Regions from separate parts of the Streptomyces sp. NPDC045899 genome, predicted to be linked through region 2. Evidence: riboswitches for the same ligand, from Rfam matches in the RefSeq annotation. Region 2 holds a riboswitch; the other holds the start of a gene.
What was found. A riboswitch is a leader RNA that binds a small molecule or an ion and turns the genes downstream of it on or off. The one in region 2 is predicted to bind FMN.
Positions count from the first base shown of each region.

Region 1: linked by a shared signal. The riboswitch ahead of ribD (bifunctional diaminohydroxyphosphoribosylaminopyrimidine deaminase/5-amino-6-(5-phosphoribosylamino)uracil reductase RibD) and the one ahead of AC07FT_RS14455 (3,4-dihydroxy-2-butanone-4-phosphate synthase) in region 2 are both predicted to bind FMN.

Region 1 covers NZ_JBWKKP010000022.1:57,316-63,527, forward strand. The annotation lists gene AC07FT_RS27570 (MFS transporter) at 1-1,069, opposite strand, end outside; gene AC07FT_RS27575 (ROK family transcriptional regulator) at 1,207-2,421, shown strand; FMN riboswitch at 2,659-2,789, shown strand; gene ribD (bifunctional diaminohydroxyphosphoribosylaminopyrimidine deaminase/5-amino-6-(5-phosphoribosylamino)uracil reductase RibD) at 2,941-4,041, shown strand; gene AC07FT_RS27585 (riboflavin synthase) at 4,043-4,702, shown strand; gene AC07FT_RS27590 (bifunctional 3,4-dihydroxy-2-butanone-4-phosphate synthase/GTP cyclohydrolase II) at 4,783-6,141, shown strand.
Region 2 covers NZ_JBWKKP010000008.1:125,682-131,893, reverse strand. The annotation lists gene AC07FT_RS14465 (PP2C family protein-serine/threonine phosphatase) at 1-1,037, opposite strand, end outside; gene AC07FT_RS14460 (ATP-dependent DNA ligase) at 1,123-2,685, shown strand; gene AC07FT_RS14455 (3,4-dihydroxy-2-butanone-4-phosphate synthase) at 2,698-3,351, opposite strand; FMN riboswitch at 3,472-3,602, opposite strand; gene AC07FT_RS14450 (endonuclease/exonuclease/phosphatase family protein) at 3,758-4,828, shown strand; gene AC07FT_RS14445 (LysR family transcriptional regulator) at 4,807-5,856, opposite strand; gene AC07FT_RS14440 (PhoX family protein) at 6,209-6,212, opposite strand, start outside.

The DNA.
Region 1 (6,212 bases), on a different contig from region 2:
AACCCATGGCCGCGGGGGCGATCAGCCCGGAGGTGTAGGTGATCGTGGCCACGCCGGCGATGGCCTGGCTGGGGGCGGGACCGCTGCGGCCCGCCGCCGCGAACGCCAGCGGCACCACGACCGCGATGCCCAGCCCGATGAGACCGAAGCCCGCGATGGCCAGGCCCGCGTTCGGCGCGGTGACCACCCCGAGGCCGCCGAGCGTGGCGAGCACCCCGCCCACCCGTACCGTCCGCACCGCGCCGAACCGGCCGACCACCGCGTCGCCCGCCAGCCGGGCCGCGGCCATGGTGCAGGAGAAGGCGGTGGTGCAGGCGGCGGCGACGCCGGGGGAGGAGTCCATGACGTCCCGCAGATAGACCGCCGACCAGTCGAGGCTCGCCCCCTCGGCGAACACCGCGCAGAACCCCACCGCGCCGATGATCAGCGCGGACCGGGGCGGCAGTGCGAAACGGGGCGGCGGGTGCTCCTCGGCCGCGCTGTCCAGGTCCAGCACCCAGTGACAGGCCATGGCGCCCAGCACCGTCAGCGCCGCGGCGGCGACGGCCAGATGGAGCCGGGCGTCCGCCTCCGCGTGGGCCGCGACCGTGCCCGCCGCCGAACCGATGAGCGCGCCCGCGCTCCACATCCCGTGCAGCCCCGACATGATGGGACGGCCCAGCCGGGTCTCGATCTCCACGCCGAGGGCGTTCATGGCGACGTCGGACATCCCGGCGGTGGCGCCGAACACGAACAGCGCGCCGCACAGCCAGACCGGACCGGGGACGAGCGGGGGCACCGCGAGCCACAGACACCACAGCGCCAGCAGCCCCCGCAGGGCCGCGCGGGCCCCGAAGCGGTGACTGATCCGCCCGGCCAGCGGCATCGCGAAGGACGCCCCGATCGCGGGAAAGGCCAGCGCCAGGCCGAGTTGGCCCGCGGTCAGGTCCAACCGCTCCTGGACCCAGGGGATCCGGGTGGCGAAGTTACCGGTGACCGCGCCGTGTACGGCGAACACCGCCGCCACGGCGATCCGCGCCCGCCGTACGGGGGACGGTGGGACCGCCCCGGATTCCGTCGTACTGCTCATGGCTGTCGCTCCCTCCCCGAAGCGCGGCCCTTCCCTGTGCGGCCCTTCCTCGTCCGGCCTATCGGTGGGGAAACTATCAGGGAGCCTGCCTGATAGATAGGCGATATCCCCGGACGGCCGTCTGGAAGGATTCCGGCATGACCTCGACGCGTGGCCCCGCCCCGGGCCGCACCGCATCTCCCGCTACGGCGCGGGCCATCAACGACCGCTTCGCGCTGCATCTGCTCAAGGACGAGGGGCCGCTGACCGCAGGTCAGCTCAAGACGCTGACCGGTCTCTCCCGCCCCACCGTGGCGGACCTGGTGGAACGGCTGCGAGCGGCCGGACTGGTCGCGGTCGTCGGGGAGTCGGGGGCGGAGCGGCGCGGGCCCAACGCCCGGGTCTACGGGATCGTCGCGGACAGCGCATACGTGGCCGGGGTCGACGTCCGCACCGACAGCGTCGCCGTCTGCGTCGCGGACCTGCTCGGCCGGACGCTGGCCGAGGCGTCGCTGCCGGTCGCCGCGAACGCCGACCCCGCGCGGACCGTCTCCGGCGCGGTCGCCCTGGTGGAGCGCACCGCCCGGCGGGCCGGGGCGGACCGGCTGCACCACATCGGCGTCGGCGCGCCCGGCCTGGTCGATCCGGCCACCGGTGAGCTGGACTCCCCGGCCGGGCTGCCCTCCTGGCACCGCGAACTGGCCGCCGCGCTCCACCGCGGCCTGGCGGCGCCGGTGCTGCTGGAGAACGAGGTCAACCTCGCCGCCGTCGCCGAACAGCGGCTCGGCGCGGTGCGCGACCGTGACACCTTCGTGCTGCTGTGGCTGGGCCACGGGGTCGGCGCGGCCGTGGTACTGGACCGGGTGCTGCGGCGCGGTGCCTCCGGTGGCACCGGCGAGATCGGCTTCCTGCCGGTCCCGGGGACGGCGGGACTGCCGTCGGCGACCGGCTGCGACGGTGGCTTCCACGCCCTCGCGGGCAGCCGCGCCATCGGTGAACTCGCCCGGGAGCACGGCCTGTGCGCGGCCCCGGCGGGCGGTGCGGACGACGCGGAGACGGCGGAGGCGGTGCTGCGCGAGGCGGTCGCGGCGGGCGAGCGGGCCGCCCCCTTCCTGGACGCCCTGGCGGCCCGGGTCGCCCTGGGGGCCGCGGCGGTGAGCGCGGTGCTCGACCCCGGCTGTGTGGTCCTCGGCGGGGAGACCGGTCGCGCCGGGGGTACGGCCCTCGCCCATCGCGTCGAGGCCCGGGTCGCCCGGATGTCCCCGCTGCGCACCGAGATCCGCCCCGGGGCCGTCGGCGGCACCGGGGTGCTGCGCGGCGCGGTCCTCACCGCGACGGACGCGGCCCAGAACGACCTGTTCGGAGCGGACTAGCGGACCAGCGGACCAGCGGTTCGGCGGCGGAGCGCACCCGGACGGCCGGGCTTCCCTCCGGAGTGGTCGGGCCGTGAGCCGAACGCACGGCCGGGGTACGGGCCGACGGACACCCCGCACCCCGTTCCCGCACCGCCGTCCCCGCGGGCCCTGAGCCCGCCCCGTGAGGGAGGCCACAGGGGGTGGGCCTCCAGGTCCGCTGATCGTCGTGGCACACTGGGCGCGTACCAGTGACGTCAGCGCACTCCGGGGTCGGTGAAAATCCGAACCGGCGGTTACAGTCCGCGACCCGTCCGCCGCCAGCGGCCGGTTGACCAGGTGAAATTCCTGGACCGACGGTGAAAGTCCGGATGGGAGGCAGTGCGCGGCGAATGCGACATCACCGGTGCGCCGCCGTCGGCGGTCCGCGCTGTTCCTGTGCGGTCCCGTCCGCGATCCCGGCGTACTGGCGGCGCCGTCGTTCGTTCGTGTCGTTTCCGACAGCCCCGGAGTCCGTGCCCGAAGAGGCAGGAGGACCCGGTGGCCACCGCAGCCGAAGCCGACGCGATGCGTCGTGCCGTGGCGCTCGCAGCCCACGGCCTCGGCCACACCAGCCCCAACCCCGTCGTCGGCTGCGTCATCCTCGACGCCCAGGGCCGCATCGCCGGTGAGGGCTGGCACCAGCGCGCCGGCGGGCCGCACGCCGAGGTCCACGCCCTGCGCGCCGCGGGGGAACGGGCCCGGGGCGGGACCGCGCTGGTCACGCTCGAACCCTGCAACCACACCGGCCGCACCGGACCCTGTGCCCAGGCGCTCATCGACGCCGGGATCGCCCGTGTCCGCTACGCCGTCGCCGATCCCACCGCCGAGGCCCGGGGCGGCGCCGCCACCCTGGCCGCCGCCGGGATCGACGTCGCGGCCGGGCCCCTGGCCGACGAGGCCGAGGCGGTCAACGAAGCCTGGCTGACCTCGATGCGGCGCGGCCGCCCGTTCGTGCTGTGGAAGTACGCCGCCACCCTCGACGGACGCAGCGCCGCGGCGGACGGCACCAGCCGCTGGATCACCTCCGCCGCCTCCCGGGCCGATGTGCACCGGCTGCGCGCCGAGGCGGACGCCGTGGTCGTCGGCTCCGGAACCCTGCGCGCCGACGACCCCCACCTGGCCGTGCGCGACCGGGACGGGGCGGCCCAGCCGCTGCGCGTCGTGGTCGACACCCGTGCGACCGTCACCCCCGGCGCCCGAGTGCTGGACGACGCGGCGCCCACGCTGGTCGCCGTCGCCGAGGACGCCGACACCGGCCATCTGCCGGGCGTGGCGACCGTACGGCTGCCGCGTGCCACCGGCACCCCCGGGCTCGACATCCCCGCGCTGCTGGCCGCCCTGCACGACCGCGGGGTGCGCTCTGTCCTGCTGGAGGGCGGGCCCACGCTGGCCGGGGCGTTCCTGGCCGCCGGAGCCGTCGACAAGGTCGTCGGCTATCTGGCGCCCGTGCTGCTCGGTGCGGGCCCCGCCGCCCTCGCCGACGCCGGAATCACCACCATCGCGCAGGCGTTGCGCCTCGAACCGGCCGATGTCACCCGGCTCGGACCCGATCTGCGCGTCACCGCCGTGCCCGCAGCCCCCCTCGCCGAGGAGAACTGAAGTGTTCACCGGAATTGTCGAAGAACTGGGTGAGATCGTCGCCGTCGAGAACCTCGGCGACGCCTCCCGCTTCCTGGTGCGCGGCCCCGTCGTCACCGACGGTGCGAAGCACGGCGACTCCATCGCGGTCAACGGCGTCTGTCTCACCGTGGTGGACCGCCAGGAGGGTCCCGGAGGCGGCGAGTTCAGCGCCGATGTGATGGCCGAGACCCTGAACCGCTCCAGCCTCGGCGCGCTCACCGTCGGCTCCCGCGTCAACCTGGAGCGCCCCATGGCGCTCGGCGGACGGCTCGGCGGCCACCTCGTCCAGGGCCACGTCGACGGCACCGGCACCATCGTCGAGCGCACGCCCTCCGAGCACTGGGAGATCGTCCGGATCTCGCTGCCCGCCGGACTCGGCCGCTATGTGGTGGAGAAGGGTTCGATCACGGTCGACGGCATCAGCCTGACCGTCGTCGACGCGGACCCCGACTCCTTCACCGTGAGCCTGATCCCGACGACGCTCGCCCTCACCACCCTCGGCGTCAAACAGCCCGGTGACCCGGTCAACCTCGAGGTGGACGTGGTCGCCAAGTACGTCGAGCGGATGCTCGGCGACCGCGCCCAGGGCCCCGCCGCCCCCAGCTCCACGTCCGGAACCGCCGAGGAGGCCGTCTCATGACCACCGTCGACCGGCTGGACGCCGGACCCCGAACGATCCACCGCGAGACCGCGAGCGCGCCCGTTCCCGGAAGGAGCCCCATGAACGAGGCATCCGCGCAGACCGCGCCGCAGCACGCCGACCCGCAGCCGGAGCCGGCCCCCGCGCCGCGCGCCGTCCGCACCGGCGGGCAGTGGCCCGACGAACTGGCGCTGGACTCCGTCGAGCGGGCCATCACCGAGATCGCCGCGGGGCGCCCCGTCGTGGTCGTGGACGACGAGGACCGGGAGAACGAGGGCGACCTCATCGTCGCCGCCGAGAAGATCACTCCCGAGATCGTCGCCTTCATGATGTCCGAGTGCCGCGGGCTGATCTGCGCCACCCTGGAGGGCGCCGACCTGGACCGGCTGGAGCTGCCCCAGATGGTGGAGCAGAACTCCGAGTCCATGCGCACCGCGTTCACCGTCTCGGTGGACGCCACCGCCGAGCACGGCGTCAGCACCGGTATCTCCGCCGCCGACCGGGCCACCACCCTGCGGCTGCTGGCCGATCCGCACAGCGTCCCCGGCGACTTCGCGCGCCCCGGCCACATCTTCCCGCTGCGCGCCCGTCCCGGCGGGGTGCTCTCCCGGGACGGCCACACCGAGGCCGGGGTCGATCTGGCCCGGCTCGCGGGGCTGCGCCCGGCCGCCGCGATCGTGGAGATCGCGGGCGAGGACGGCACCATGCTGCGCCTGCCGGACCTGGTCGCCTTCGCTCGCAAGCACGATCTGGCGATCATCTCCATCGAGGACCTGATCGCCCACCGCAAGGCGCTGGAGCCCGGGGTGCGGCGCGAGGCCCAGACCCGGCTGCCCACCGCCTTCGGGGACTTCCAGGCGTACGGCTACCGCTCGACGGCCGACGGCGTCGAGCACATCGCGCTCGTCAGCGGTGAGATCGGCGACGGCGAGGATGTGCTGGTGCGCGTCCACTCCGAATGCCTCACCGGCGACGTCTTCCACTCGCTGCGCTGCGACTGCGGCCCCCAGCTGCACGCCTCGCTGGAGCGGGTGGCCGCCGAGGGCCGCGGCGTGGTGCTCTATCTGCGCGGCCACGAGGGACGCGGTATCGGACTGCTGTCCAAGCTGCGCGCCTACCAGCTCCAGGAGCTGGGCCGGGACACCCTGGACGCCAATCTGGAACTGGGACTGCCCGCCGACGCCCGGGACTACGCCGCGGGCGCGGAGATGCTCACCGACCTCGGTGTGCGCTCGCTGCGTCTGATGACCAACAACCCCGAGAAGACCACGGCACTGGTCCGCCACGGTCTGCGGGTCCTGGACCGGGAGCCGATGCCGGTCCAGGCCGGGGAGCACAACCTGCGGTACCTGCGGACCAAGCGGGACCGGATGGGGCACGACCTGCCCTGGCTGGACGGCGACCGCGCCGAACCCGTGTCCGCCTGCGGCAACCAGTAGCCGCGGGCGAACACCACGACCCACCACCCCCATCAGCACGACCCGTACGGAACCCGTACGCGGGCACAACA
Region 2 (6,212 bases):
CGGGCGCCCAGCGGTGGATCGGTCGCCCCGTCCAGCAGCTCCACCTGGCCGTCGGCGCGCAGCAGCGCGGGCGGCGGATGGCCCGCGCAGCTGTAGACCACGCTGTGCGCCCGGGAGTCGATCACCACTTGGACGGCGGTGGCGGCGAGCGCCCCCTCGACGAAGTGCGCGTACAGCCCCAGCACCTCCAGGGCCTGGGCGGGCCCCGCCGTCACCCGGGTCGCGGCGGACAGCGCGCTGCGCAGCTGCCCCATCACACAGGCCGCCTCCAGCCCCTGCCCCACCACGTCCCCCACCGCGACGGCGATCCGGTCCGCGGACAGCTCGGTCAGCTCGTACCAGTCGCCGCACACATTGAGCGAGCCCACGGCGGGGCGGTAGCGCACCGCCGCGTAGGGATGCTCCTCCGATGAGCTCCTGGGCAGCATCGCCCGCTGGAGCGCGAGCGCGGTCTCCCGCTCCCGGGCGTGCGCCTCCCGCAGCGCCTCGTTCAGCTCCTGGAGCTCACGGGCCCGGCTGTAGACGTCGGCGCCCATGGTCTCGTCCCGCAGGCTCAGCGACGTCCCCTCCCGGGCCCCCCGCTCACGGACGCGGACGAACTCCGTGACGTCCTCGACCCGGTGCACGATCAGCTCCACCCGGCCGTCGCGGTCCAGCACGGGGGTGTTGATCGTGCTCCAGTACCGCTCCTCGAACCGCCCCGGCTCCCCCATGACCGGGATGTCGTACTTCATCAGCCCCATGATGTCCCGCTCCCCGGTGCGCAGCACCCGGCGCAGCGAGTTCTCCAGACTCCGGGTGGCGCTGTGATCGGGGTCGTCGGGGTTGTCGGGGAAGGCGTCGAAGACGTACATCCCGAGCAGTTCCTCGCGGGTGCGCTGGGTGTCCCGCAGATAGGCGTCGTCCACCGCGACGATGACCAGGTCGCGTCCCAGGATCAGCACCGGGGTCGGGATGGCCTCGAAGAGAGCCTCGTAGTCGATCTGCGGTCCCGTGGCGCGCTCCCTGGGTCTGCCGCCCGGCCCCCTCCCTGCCAATGTATGCCGCTTCCGCCACCCCGGCCGCTCGGCGGACGCCCCCGGCCCGGGTGCGGCCGGGCCCCGGGCGGGGCACGCTGAACCCATGCTGCTGGCAGATGTCGCGCGGACCTCCCGGCAGGTCGCGGCCACCTCCTCGCGTTCGGCGAAGACCGCCGCCCTGGCCGGGCTGTTCCGCCGCACCGAGCCGGCCGAGGCCCCGGTGGTGATCACCTACCTCTCCGGCAGACTGCCGCAGCGCCGCACCGGGGTGGGCTGGTCCACCCTGCGGGAGCGGTACGAGCCCGCCGCCGAGCCACGGCTGACGGTGCCGGAGGTACACCGGGCGCTGGACCGGATCGCGGCGGTCTCCGGCACCGGCGCGGCCGCGGCCCGCAAACGCATGGTGGGCGAGCTGATGGCCGCCGCCACCGAGGACGAGCAGCGCTTCCTGCTGGCGCTGCTGGGCGGCGAGCTGCGGCAGGGCGCGCTGGAGGCACTGGCGGTGGAGGGGCTCGCGGCGGCGGCCGGGGCCCCGCCCGCGGAGGTGCGCCGGGCGGTGATGCTGGGCGGGTCGCTGGGCGCGGTGGCCGAGGCCCTGCTGGGGCGCGGCCCGGAGGCGCTGGCCGGATTCCGGCTGGAGGTGGGGCGGCCGGTGCTGCCGATGCTCGCGCAGAGCGCCAAGGACCTCGACGAGGCCATGGACCGGCTGGGGCCGTGCGCGGTCGAGGAGAAGCTCGACGGCATCCGGGTCCAGGTGCACCGGGACGGCGACGACGTCCACGTCTACACCCGCACCCTGGACGAGATCACCGGACGGCTGCCGGAGGTGGTCCGGGCGGCGCGGGAGCTGGCGGTGGACCGGGCGGTCCTGGACGGCGAGGTGATCTCACTGGACGCCGGGGGACGGCCGCGGCCGTTCCAGGAGACCTCCGCGCGGGTGGGTTCCCGGCGGGACGTGGCCGGGGCCTCGGCCGCGCTGCCGCTGTCCCCGGTCTTCTTCGACCTGCTCGCCGTGGACGACCGGGATCTGCTGGCGCTCCCGGCCCGCGAGCGCCACGGCGAACTGGTCCGGGTGGCGCCCGAGCCCCGGCGGGTGCGGCGGCTGGTGGCCGAGGATCCGGACGACCCCGCGACCCGGCGCGCGGCCCGGGAGTTCGCCGCCGACGTACTGGCCAGGGGCCATGAAGGGGTGCTGGTCAAGGGGCTGGAGTCGACGTACGGCGCGGGGCGGCGCGGCGCGGCCTGGCTGAAGGTCAAACCCGTGCACACCCTGGACCTGGTGGTGCTGGCGGCGGAGTGGGGGCACGGCCGGCGCACCGGCAAGCTGTCCAATCTGCATCTGGGCGCCCGGCGGCCGGACGGCACGTTCGCGATGCTCGGCAAGACCTTCAAGGGGCTCACCGACGCGCTGCTGTCCTGGCAGACCGAGGCGCTGCTGGCGATCGCCGTCAGCGACGACGGCTGGGTGGTCCGGGTGCGGCCGGAGCTGGTGGTGGAGGTGGCCTTCGACGGGCTGCAGCGCTCCTCGCGCTATCCGGCGGGCGTCACCCTGCGGTTCGCCCGGGTGCTGCGCTACCGCGAGGACAAACCGGCGGACCAGGCGGACACCGTCGACACGGTGCTGGCGCTGCGGCGCGAGGGCGGGGATGAGGACGGCGGGAGGTGAGCGGACGCGGGCTCAGCGGCCCAGCGCCGCCGCGGCCAGCCGGTAGGCGGCCAGATCGGTGACCGAGATCATCGGCATCAGACGGCTCGCGGCCAGTCTGCTGAGGTCGCCGTGGCCCGCGGTGTTCCAGTCGGCGCGGACGACCTCGCACATCGTGGTGACGCCGGAGAGTCCGGCCAGCAGGGACAGATCGACGGCCGCCTCGGGGTATCCGGCCCGCTCCAGCACTCCGCCGGGCACCGCGCGCACCGGGAAGACATGCCCGGGGCGGCCGAGTTGGCCGGGTGTGGTGCGCGGATCGGCGAGCGCCTGGATGGTGTGCGAGCGGTCGAGAGCGGAGCCGCCGGTGGTGGTGGGCCCGAGCAGATCGACGGAGACGGTGAAGGCGGTCGACCGCAGACCGGTGTTCTCCTCCACCATCTGCGGCAGTGCCAGCCGGGCGGCGCGGTCGTGCGGCAGGGCCACACACACCACGCCGGAGGTATGGTCCAGCATCTGGCGCAGGGCGCCCTCATGGGTGTGTTCCGCGGCGAGCACGAGATGGCCCTCGTGCCCTCGCGAGGTGTCGTCGACGACGACCACGAAGCCGCCCTCGGCGAACGCCTCACTCGCCTGTTCCACGGCCAGCAGACGTTCCGTACCGACCGGTTGTTCCATCACTGCCATGGGGTGTGGCCCTCCTGCGCGGTTCCCTGCGGATCGATTCCGGGGACGCGGGCGGAGGCGGCGCGGCGCACGGACCGGGCCCCGCCGTCCGGCGGGCGCCACCGTGCGGCACGGATGCCGCCGCGTACTTCCTCCCATCCGGACTGTCACCGTCGGTCCCGGAATTCCACCGGATCGGCCGGCCGATGGATTCGGCCGGGTCGCGGACTGTCACCGCCGGTTCGGATTTTCACCGACCCCGGAGCACGCGAATAAACGCTGGAGAACATCTTGGCACAGACCAAACCACTGACGCAGTGTCAATCCTCACACGCCGTGTGCCGTTGACTACACAAGATCATGTCCGTACCGGGCCGCCCGGTCCGGGGGAGAATGCGGGCGCACGCTCCGATCGAGAGGACCCGGCGTGGAGACGACCGTCGCGGACGACCGGACCACCGCACCCGCCCGGAGGGCCGCGCGCCGTCTGACGCGGCTGCCCGGGGGGCGCGGACGGCGGGCGGCGGCCTGGTGCGCCGCGCTCCCGCTGACCGGGACCGGCGTGGTGGTGGGCTGCCGGGCCGCCGGCACCGACGGCATCACCCCGGTCCCCCAACTGCTGGCGTTCCTGCCCTGGCTGCTGGTCCCGGTCACGGCCGGACTGCTGCTCAGCGTGGTCGCGCGCTGGCCGCTGGGGTGCGGCTGGGCGCTGGCCACCGCCGCGGCCACCACCTGGTTCATCCAGCCCTACGACAGCGGGGCGCCGGTGCCGGACGGCCCGGTCGTCGCCCGGCTGCGGGTGCTGACCGCCAACCTGGAGTTCGGCGGGGCCACCGACGGGCTGCTGCGCACCCTGCGCCGGGAGCGGCCGGACGTGGTCGCCGTCCAGGAATGCGATGTGCGCTGTGCTGCCGCGCTCGGCTCGACGGCCGTCCGCGAGGCGTATCCGCACCGGAACGTCATCACCGGCAGCCCCGCCGAGGGCTCGGCGATCCTCAGCAGGTTCCCGCTGGAGGACGGAGACGGGCTGCGCGGTGAGCTGGCCATGCCCCGGTCGGTCGCGCGGATCGCGAGTGAACGGCTGCACATCCAGGTCGCCCACCCCATGCCGCCGATGCCGGGGCAGCTGGACACCTGGCGCACCGAACTCGGCCGGCTGCGCGGTTACGCGGCGCGCCGGAGCCCCGAACCCACCCTGATCGCCGGGGACTTCAACGCCTCCCAGGACCACGCCGCCTTCCGGGCCATCCTGGACACCGGGATGCGGGACGCCGCCGCGGCCGCCGGCCGGTCCCGCACACCCAGCTGGCCGACCGCCACGACACCGCTGCTGGGCACCCAGATCGACCACGTCCTGGTCAGCGGGGCCCTGCGGCCGCGTACGGCCCGTTTCCTCGACCTTCCGGACACCGACCACCGGGCCCTGCTGGTCACACTGGATCTGCACCGGGTCCCGGAGTCGGGCGACGGCCGCGCTCAGCTCTCGCTCGGGTCATAGGAGTTGGCCAGCTCGAACGGATCGGGCTCCAGCCCCGCCGTGGGCCAGCGCTGCTCACGCCGCCACCGCGCGTCCTCCAGCGCCAGCGCGTCCCACAGCCGGTTGAGCGGATGGGAGGGGTCGAGCTCGGCGCGCTCACCGCGCCGGGTGAAGGCGCCGAGCAGCACCTCCAGCCGCGGCCCGGTGTCATTGACCAGCTCCACGGCGCGCAGCCCCCGCCCCTGGCCGACCCGCGGATCGCCCGCGGCGTCCGCGACCCCCGTGGTGACCAGCATGCAGCCCCGCAGCAGCCCCGAACGCAGCAGCTCGAAGCCGTAGTTGACGGTGTCGATCTCGGCGGCGACGCGCAGCCGGGTGCGGTAGTCGGCACCGAACCAGGTGTGCAGCACCCCGTTCATCAGCCCGCTCGCCGAGATCACCAGCGGCAGATCGCGCAGCGCCCCCGCCTCGACCGTCGGGCCGGGCAGCTCCTCCTCGGGCAGATTGGTGAGCAGCGAGACACTGTTGCGGCGCCACTCCATCACGTCGAAGGCGTCCAGTTCGGGGTCGCCACCGGGTCTGGTCACCACACTGCCGCAGACCAGGTCCACCTCCTTGGCGCGCAGTCTGGCCAGCACGTCGCGGGTGCGGACATGGCCGACCTTGAGCTCGATACCCCGCTCCTGGAACTCCTCGGCGACCCGTTCCCCGGCGTCCGCCAGATAGCCGAGGGTGAAACGGGTGGTGCCCACCACCAGCGTTCTGCCCAGCCGCCGCCGTGACTCGTGGATCCCCTCCAGCCAGTCGCCGAGCGTGCCGCGCGCCAGGGCGACGAGCGTTTCGCCGGTGCCGGTGAACAGCACGTCCTTGCCGCGTCCCTGTTTGCGGACCAGCGGTTCGCCGCACAGCTCACGGAAGTTGCGGTTCATGGTGTCGAGCTGCTTCTGCACACTCGACTGCTCACGTCCCAGAACGCGCGCCGCCCCCAGTGCCGTTCCCGCCTCATGGACCACGATCAGCGTGCGGAGCTGGTCCATCGTGGTGTCCATCAACGCCAGCGGACTCCGCAGAAGCCTGTTCCGGCCGCCGGTGGCCGGAGGTCCGAGCCCACCCGATTCCGACATGATTCCCCCGCTTTCACTCACCATCCGATTTTCAGGACTGACGAGTTTAGTCACGGATCCCCATGGTTACCCGGAATTGATAAGCGCGCGGAAAGGGAACGCCGGGTCCGCCTCACGGTGCCGCAATTGCCCGCGCGGCCATTGATGCGGGAACGCCATCCGGGCGGAATCGGCGGAAAGCCGCTGATACAGAGAAATGCCGAGCGCGACGGACGGCCCCTGGTCCCGGGCGGGACCAGGGGCCGCGTGAGACTCCGCGCCGCCAGGTCGACGCGGCCTAG